Regions from separate parts of the Micromonospora sp. NPDC005254 genome, predicted to be linked through region 2. Evidence: riboswitches for the same ligand, from Rfam matches in the RefSeq annotation. Region 2 holds a riboswitch; the other holds the start of a gene.
The links. A riboswitch is a leader RNA that binds a small molecule or an ion and turns the genes downstream of it on or off. The one in region 2 is predicted to bind S-adenosylmethionine.
Positions count from the first base shown of each region.

Region 1: it holds a riboswitch for S-adenosylmethionine, as region 2 does, so the genes downstream of both, ACFYPR_RS26410 (ABC transporter substrate-binding protein) here and ACFYPR_RS01395 (aminotransferase class V-fold PLP-dependent enzyme) in region 2, are expected to answer to the same signal.

Region 1 covers NZ_JBIAKM010000009.1:242,005-246,426, forward strand. Annotated here, with positions in the region: gene ACFYPR_RS26405 (amino acid ABC transporter permease) at 1-605, opposite strand, end outside; gene ACFYPR_RS26410 (ABC transporter substrate-binding protein) at 645-1,475, opposite strand; SAM riboswitch class IV at 1,820-1,931, opposite strand; gene ACFYPR_RS26415 (amino acid transporter) at 2,015-3,955, opposite strand; gene corA (magnesium/cobalt transporter CorA) at 4,185-4,422, shown strand, end outside.
Region 2 covers NZ_JBIAKM010000001.1:290,880-295,301, forward strand. Annotated here, with positions in the region: gene ACFYPR_RS01385 (metal-dependent phosphohydrolase) at 1-184, opposite strand, end outside; gene ACFYPR_RS01390 (aromatic acid exporter family protein) at 272-1,507, shown strand; gene ACFYPR_RS01395 (aminotransferase class V-fold PLP-dependent enzyme) at 1,582-2,850, opposite strand; SAM riboswitch class IV at 2,897-3,017, opposite strand; gene ACFYPR_RS01400 (PrsW family intramembrane metalloprotease) at 3,041-4,422, shown strand, end outside.

The DNA of each region.
Region 1 (4,422 bases), on a different contig from region 2:
TCGTTGCCGGTGGTGGCCGCATAGTCCTGCCCGATGCGGAACAGCTCCCGCTGGCTGGCCACCAGGCCGAGGAAGTAGACCAGGCTGGAGTCCTTGATCAGCGCGATGAGCTGGTTGACCCAGGCGGGCAGCACCCGCCGGATGCCCTGCGGGATGATCACCAGCCGCATCGCGTCGGCCCAGGAGAAGCCGAGTGCCCGCGCGCCCTCCAACTGGGCCGCCTCCACCGACTGGATGCCGGAGCGGAAGATCTCCCCGATGTACGCCGCCGCGATCAACGACAGCGCGAGGATGCCCAGCGGGTACGGGTCCGGTCCCCAGACCTGCATGCCGAGCGGTGCCAGCCCGACGCCGATCAGCAGGATCGTCGCCGCGGCCGGCAGCCCTCGGAAGACGTCGGTGTAGACGCGCGCCGGCCAGCGCAGCCACCGGCTGCGGGAGATGCCGGCCACGGCCAGCAGCAGGCCGAACACCGTGCCGAGCAGGGCGGCGGAGACCGCCAGGATCAGCGTGTTGGGCAGCCCGACGGTCAGCATCTCGGGCAGCGCCTCGCGCATCGCGTCGGCGTCGAAGAAGGTCTCCCACAAGGTGCTCAACGGATCCATCGGTCGCCTCTCCTACCGCCCCGCTCGCTCGTCACCGGTTCAGGACGCGGCCGACGCCGACGCCGACGGCGCGGCGGACGCCGACGGCGCCGCCACGGTGCCGCTGCCCGGGGTGAAGTCCGCCGGGATCGGGCGGCCCGGGTAGTACTGGGCCTGCAACCGGCTCCAGGTGCCGTCGGCGATCACCTCGTCGAGGCCCTTGTTCAGCGCCTCGCGCAGCTTGTCGCTGCCCTTGGCCACGGCGTACGCGGTCGGCGCCGGGCTGAGCTGCTTGGCCGCCACGGTGATCTTGCCGTTGCTGTCGGCGGCCGACTTCTCGCCGATCTCCGCCGGGGCGATCCACGCGTCGGCGGTGCCCGCCTTGAGCTGGTTGAGCGCGCCGTTGTAGTCCGGCACCCGCACCGGGTCGAGCTGCTTGCCGGTGGCGTAGTCGTCCTGGACGGTGCCCTGCACCACCACGACCCGCTTGCCGGCGAGCTGGTCGAACCCGGTGATCGGCGAGCCGGCCGGCACGTCCAGCCCGAAGTAGCCGAAGTCGTAGCCGTTGCCGAAGTCGACTGTCTTCTTCCGCGCCTCGGTGATCGTGATCGAGGAGCTGCCGACGTCGAACTTGTGGTTGTTGACCTGGGAGAGCAGCGCGGAGAAGTCGGTGCCGACGAACTCGACCTTCAGGCCGAGCTTGCCGGCGACCGCGGTCAGCAGGTCGTTGTCGAAGCCGGTGAACTTACCGTCCTTGAGGTACACGTTCGGTGGGGCGTCGGTCAGCGTGCCGGCCCGCAGCACGCCGGCCTGCGCCAGGCCGTACGGGTTGCCGGCGGTGTCGTTCGAGGCGTCGTCGGTGCCGCAGGCGGTCAGCGCGCCGGCAACCACAAGGGCCGCCCCAACGGCAACGGCACGGCTCAAGCCAGAAGAAAATCGCACGGGTGTCTCCAAAAGGGTGCGTCGACCCGGTCGATCATGAAGTTGTTGCCCCGACACGCCGGTCGGGCGGGCAACAACGTCATGATCGACGCGAGGGGTGGGGTGGGCGTGGTGCGCCCGAGGGAGGGGAGGGGAGGGGTTAGCGCGTGGGGCGGTGGTTACACGCCGCGCTGCACATTCGCATCAGGTCCACGTGGCGACGCCGGGTCAGGGGCGGCGTGAGCCGACCGGCCGGTGGCGTGGGGCTGAGAATGCGCATACGGTCTCCCGGGTCTGTTGCTGACCTGGGTGCCAGGCCACGCTTGCGCCGGCGTCCTGCCGGTGCCTGGTCTTCACCCGGGGCACCCCACCGCGGAGGAGGGTTGCCGGCCAGCGAGCCGGGGCTTCGCGCTGGCACTCATGACCTGCGGCGAGGCTAGCAGCTCCCACCGGTGGATCGTCCAGCCGTTATGACCACGCTCACCACCGGCGACGGTTCGACCGGCAGGTCAACCGGTGTGCACGTGCGGCCGGCGGCGCGGGTCGGGCTCCTGGCGACGCAGGATCTCCCGGGTGACCGAGGCGATGGCGCCCTGCCCGAACGCCAGGTAGCGCAGGAGGTTGCGACCCGGGCCACCCTCGCTCCATTCGAAGTAGATGTGTGGGCGTCGCCTGCTCCGGTCGCGGATCTCCAACAGCAGGGCGGCGAGCGCGGTGGGCACCGAGGAGCCGGTCAGGCTGAGCACCGGGTAGCTGTCGTGCGCCACGCTGCCGCGCACCGGCAGCTCGGTCTCGAAGTCCGACGGGTCGGTGACGTGGACCTCGACGAAGATGACGTCGCTGTCGTCGGGGAAGTCGTTGTCCGCCATGGTCTGTGCCAGCTTGGCGCGGTATTCGGCCGGGTCGCGGCGGTCCGGCTCGTGCGCGATGAGGCGGATCCGACGGGTGGCACGCTCGTCGATCATCCGGGCGGCGACCGGATCCAGCTCGACGTGGTCGACTCGCACCTCGTAGGCCCGTACGAGCCGGGACAGCACCGACACCAGGATCATCCCGCCGATGAAACACACGGCGATCTTGACGCCGTCGGGGCGTTCCACGACGTTCGCCAGGGTGGTGTAGACGAAGATCAGCGCGATGGCCCCGAAGGCGTACATCCGCCCCCGCTGCCGCCGTCGTCGCGCCGCGAGGGTCACGGCCGTCGCCGCCGAGGTGATCAACACCAGGACCCCGGTGGCGTACGCGCCGCCCTGCGCGTCCACGCTGGCGGAGAAGATCACCGTGATCAGGAATGCCACCGAGGTGAAGACCAGCACCAGCGGCCGGACCGCCCGCGCCCAGGTAGGGGCCATACCGTAGCGCGGCAGATACCGGGGTACGAGATTGAGCAGCCCGGCCATCGCCGACGCGCCCGCGAACCACAGGATCCCGATCGTGGACAGGTCGTAGACGGTGCCGAAAACGCCGCCGAGGTGCTGGTGCGCCAGGTAGGCCAGCGCCCGGCCGTTCGCCGGCCCGCCCGGTTTGAACGCCTCCGGCGGGATCAGCACGGTGGTGGTCACACTGCTGGTGATCAGAAAGACGCTCATCGTCGCGGCGGCGGTGGTGAGCAGCCGCCGCGCCCCCCGGATCCGGCCCAGCGGCCGGTCCTCCGAGTCCTCGCGATCCCCCCGGATGTGCGGCATCACGGCCACCCCGGTCTCGAAACCGGACAGGCCCAACGCCAGCTTCGGGAACACCAGCAGGGACAGCCCGACCACCAGCAGGGGATCGCCGTGCCCGGTGCTCAGCGCGGTGGTCCAGTCCCCGACCGCGCTCGGGTGGGTCACCACCCGCCACAGCGCGTCGGCGATCACCACCGCGTTCAGCGCCAGGTAGACCGCGACCAGGACGACGGCGATCCCGATGGCCTCGCCGAATCCCTTGAGGAACACCGCGCCCAGCAATGCCACCAGCAGCAGCGTGATGGCCACCTCGTGTCCCTTGAGCCCGCTCGGCCAGAACGGGTTCTCGTCGAGGTGGGCGGTCGCGTCCGCCGCCGAGAGGGTGATGGTGATGATGAAGTCGGTGGCCGCGAAACCGAGCAGCACCAGCACCAACAGCTTGCCCGGCCAGTAGCTCAGCAGGCGTACGAGCATCGCGATCGAGCCCTCACCGTGCGGGCTCTCCACCGCCACCCGCCGGTACACCGGCAGCGCGCCCAGCAGCGTCACCAGCACCAGCACCAGCGTCGCCACCGGCGACAGCGCCCCGGCCGCGAGCGCCGCGATGCCCGGCTGGTAGCCCAGCGTCGAGAAGTAGTCGACACCGGTCAGGCACATCACCTTCCACCACGGGTGGTGCCGATCCTCAGGCGGGCGGCCGCCCGGGCCGGAATGCCGCGCGGCCCGCTCCGTACCGCCGTCGAGCAGCCAACCGCGCAGCCGCCCGGCGCGCCTGTTGCCCTGCACCGGCGCTTCCCCCGTCCTCCGCCCATGGTCACCGCGAGTATCCGCCCGGCCACACGCGCCCGTCCCCAGGTACGCCGAACCCGCCCGTACCGGGTGGGGACGGCCGGCGAGTCGGAGGGTTTCGGGCCGGGGGCAGGGGGGATGCAGCGCCTCCGGCGCGCCTCGCACCGAATCGTCCGGTCGGGCCGGGAGGCCGCCGGATCGGATGCCACCGGGGAAGGAGCGGGTCATGGTCGGCGGCCGTCGCTTCCGCCCGGGTGGTGGCTTCGGCCGTCAGCTCGACGAGCACGAGACCCGCGTCGGCGTGCCGCCGCCGGAGCCGCCCCCGCCCGCCGGTGGCATGGTGGACAGTGCCGTCTACATCCGGGGACACCGGATCGCGTCGCCGGCCGGCCTCGCCGAGACGTACTCCTGCCTACAGGAGCAGGACGACGCGATGGCCTGGATCGGGTTGTACCGGCCCGACA
Region 2 (4,422 bases):
GGTCCACCACATCGAGGACGACGCTCAGGTGCGCCACCGTGTGGTAGTGCCGGTGCGGCTCCCGCCACCGGGCGAGCAGCTCCTCCCCGGCCCGGGTGGAGCGCTCGTCGGGTCCCGCCCCGGCGTCGCGGGCCGCCGCCCGCCACCGGTCCAGCAGATCGGCCACCGCCCGAGTCTGCCGCATCCGTGCGCCGCACGCGGGCGGGAGGATTCAGGGGGCCCGCCACGGGTAGTCGCGCCCATGGCGGTGGCCCGGGACAGAAGACCTCCGATGGTGCGGCGTACCCCGCTGCGTGAGGGCCTGGTGGACGTCGACGGGGCGCGCGTCGCCGAGGCCACCGAGCAACTGCGGCACCGCGGCCGGGCCACCCTGCACGACCGGCTGCACCGGGTGCGGATGGCGGGTGGGCTGGCCGTCCAGGCCGGGTTGGCGGCCGGTCTGGCGTACCTCATCTCGCACAAGGTGCTCGGCAATCCGCAGCCGGTCTTCGCGCCGATCTCCGCGGTCGGCACGCTTGCCGCGTCGGTCGGGCAACGGTTCCGCCGGACCGTCGAGCTGATCGTCGGGGTGGGCGTCGGGGTGTTCGTCGGCGACCTCCTGATCTACTTCCTCGGCACCGGCGCGTGGCAGCTCGGCCTGGTGGTCACGGTGGCGATCCTGCTCACCATCTTCGCCGGGGCGAGCGTGGCCATCGTCATCCAGGCGGCGGCCACGGCGGTGCTGATCGTGACGTTGAGCCCGTCCACCCAGAACCTGGAGATCCCGCGCTTCGTCGACGCGTTTCTCGGCGGCGGCATCGCGTTGCTGGTGACGGCGGTCCTGTTGCCGCTGAACCCGCTCCGGGTGATCAACCGGGCGGCCCGCCCGGCGCTGGACCTGCTCGCCGCCCAGCTCGACGCCACCGCCGACGGGCTGCGCGACCGGGACCGGGCCGGCATCCAGCGGGCGCTGGAGCGGCTGCGCAACAACAAGGACGAGCTGGCCACCCTGGGCGAGGCGATCGAGGGCGCGAAGGAGACGGCCACCCTGTCGCCGGCCCGCTGGCACCGCCGCGGCGAGCTGATCCACTACGCGGAGGCGGCCGACCCGATCGACCGCGCGATGCGCAACAGCGGCACGCTGATCCGCCGGTCCGTCACCCTGATCGAGGACGACGAGCCGGTGCCGGACCCGATGCCGGACGCGATCCGCCACCTCGCCGAGTCGGTCCGGCTGCTCAAGCACGAGTTCGCGGCGGGCGAGGAGCCGCAGAAGGCACGGGAGCGCTCGCTGCGGGCCGTCAGCGAGGCCGGCCGGGCGTACGGGGCGGGAGTCGGCTTCTCCGGCAGTGTCGTGATCGCCCAGATCCGGACCACGGCGAGTGACCTGCTGGTGGCCTCCGGTGTCGAGCAGGAGGAGGCGAACCGGTGGATCCGGACGGCCTTCGGGGAGCAGGAACGGCCGGTCGGCGAACCGGCCGAGCCGGGCGAGGCGCCGAAGCCACCCACCGCCCCGCCCGTCGGCTGAGCGCGAGCGGCGGGTGCACGGTCCGGGCCTCAGCTCAGCTCGGCGCAGCCCAGCTCGGCGCAGCCCCGCTCGACTCAGCTCAGCTCGGCGAGCGCGGCGAGCAGCCGGTCGACCTGGGCCGTGGTGCTGCCCAGACCGATGCTGGCGCGCAACGCGGTCGGCGGAAGATCCCGCCGGCCGGTACGCCCGGCGGCCTCGCCGAGCAGCCGCCGGGCCAGCGGGTGGGCGCAGAACAGCCCATCGCGTACGCCGATCCGGTGCTCGGTGGCCAGCCGGGCGGCCACCTCTGCGGAGTCCCAGCCGGCGACCACGAACGAGACGATGCCGACCCGGGGCGCGTCGGGGCCGAACGTGCGCAACTCCACCACGTGCGGCAGGGCGGCGAGGCCGGTGCGCAGCCGGGCCAGCAGAGCCTGCTCACGGGCGGCCAGCGCGACCCGGTCGGCGTCGGCCAGCGCCGCGCACACCGCCGCCAGCGCCACCGCGCCCAGCAGATTCGGGGTGCCGCCCTCGTGTCGGGCCGGGCCGTTCGCCCAGGTCACATCGTGGGTCGCTGGCCCGACGTGGCTGGTGGCACCGCCACCGGCCAGGTACGGCGCGGCGGCGTCCAGCCAGTCCGCCCGGCCGATGAGCACACCCGCGCCAAACGGGGCGTACAGCTTGTGGCCGGAGACGGCCAGGTAGTCCACGTCGAGCGTGTGCAGGTCGACCGGGGCGTGCGGCGCGAGCTGCGCGGCGTCGAGGACGATCCGGGCGTTGTGCCGGTGGGCCACCCGGGCCAGCTCGGCGACCGGCCACAGCTCCCCGGTCACGTTGCTCGCCCCGGTCACGGCGACCAGCACCGGCAGCGCGGGGTTGCTGTCGCGGCGCAGCTCGGTGAGGGCGGCGGCGAGAGCGCGTACCGCCCCGGCCGGGTCGGCGGGTACCGACAGGCGCACCGAGCCGCGGGGCCAGGGCAGCAGGTTGGCGTGGTGCTCGCCCGCGAAGGTGACGACTGTCGTGCCGACGGGCAGCGCCCGGGCCAGCAGGTTGAGAGCGTCTGTGGTGTTCCGAGTGAAGATCACGTGGTCGTCGGCGCGGGCGCCGAAAAAGTCGCCGACCGTCTGCCGGGCCCGCTCGTAGGCCAGGGTGCAGCGCCGCGACAGCGCTCCCGCGCCGCGGTGCACGCTGGCGTACCAGGGAAGCAGTTCGGTCACCGCGTCGGCCGCGGCCCGCGCGCACGGCGCGGTGGCCGCGTAGTCGAGGTTGATCTCGCCGGGTACGCCGAGCACGTCGAGCGGCGCCAACGGGCTGGGCGCGACGGTGGGCAGGGCGGGCAGCGAGGGTACGAGGGTGACGGACACGCCGGAACCTCCGGGGTCAGGGACCCCGGGTGCGGTGTCGGGACGGGGTCAGCGCTTGCCCAGCACGCCGATCGGGCTGGGCCCGGTCATCACCCGGGGCACCCCACCGCGAACTCGACGAGGGTTGCCGGCCAGCAAGCCGGGGCTTGACGCTGGCGCTCGTGACCTGCCGGCAGCATAGCGGCTGTGGATGCGACCGGACCAGCCGGCGGGGGATGGCTACGCTGACCGCATGGCCGACACCCCGCCCGGTGCACCCCTGCCGTCGCCGCCCACGCCCGCCGATCCGGCTGTCGTCGCGGCGCCCCGGATGCCGCCGCGCCGACTGGTTTGGCTGCGGTTCCTGGTGCTGGCCGGGGTGGTGCTGTTCATCGCGGCGTGCGCGGTCTTCATGGTCATCACCCTCGGCCAGTCGCTGGGCCTCGACGCGCTGCTCATCGGGGTGGTCGCCGCGATCCTGCCGGTGCCGGTGCTGGTCGCCTGCTTCCTCTGGCTCGACCGGTACGAGCCGGAACCGCTGAAATACCTGATCTTCTGCTTCGCCTGGGGCGCGTTCGTCTCCACCGCCGCCTCGCTGAAGGTGAACGAGTTCGCCGCCGGGCGGTTCGCCGACTGGGGGCTGCCGGAGGCGCTGACCGGCGTGCTGGTGGCGCCGTTCATCGAGGAGCTGACCAAGGCCCTCGGTCCGATCCTGCTGCTGGTGTTCCGGCGTCGGGAGTGGTCCGGGATAACCGACGGCCTGGTCTACTGCGGGCTCTCCGCGGTCGGCTTCGCGATGGTGGAGAACATCCTCTACCTGGGCGGGTACGGCTATGCGGCTGGCGCCGACCGGTACGGCCCGGCGACCGGCACCCAGCAGGTGATCGCCATCTTCATCGTGCGGATCCTCCTGTTCGGGTTCGCCCATCCGCTCTTCACCTCGATGACAGGTGTCGGGCTCGGTGTCGCCTCGCGCACGGCCGACCGGCGGGTCCGCGTGCTCGCCCCCATCGCCGGCCTGCTGCTGGCGATGATGCTGCACGGCACGTGGAACCTGCTGCCGACGTTGACCCAGGCCACCGGCGAAGCGGTGATCATGCTGTACGGCTTCCTGGGCCTGATGGTGCCGGTGTTCTTCGGCACGGTCGGGCTGGCCGTGTGGCTGCGCGCCTGGGAGGGGCGGCTCACCGAGCGGACCCTGCCCGACTACGTGCGCGCCGGCTGGCTGAGCCCGCCCGAGGTGGCCGCCCTGAGCAGCCTGGGCCGCCGGCACGCGGCCCGCAGCTGGGCACGCCGGGTCGCCGGCGACGCCGGGGTGCGGGCGATGCGCGGGTACCAGCTCGCCGCGACGCGGCTGGCCCTGCTGCGCGACGGGACGCTTCGTGGTCTGGACCGTAAGCCCGCCGACCGGGAGCGGGCGGTTGCCGAGGAACGGCAACTGCTGGAGGCCATCACCGCGCACCGGTCGTTCTTCGTGGGGCGTGACCCGCAGGCGCCGGTGGGTGTCTGGGACGGCAGCCGCTACCACCTGCGCTTCCCGGACGGTACGCAGCGGCCGGTGGAAGCGCCCGACGAGCCGGTCGTGCCGATCCC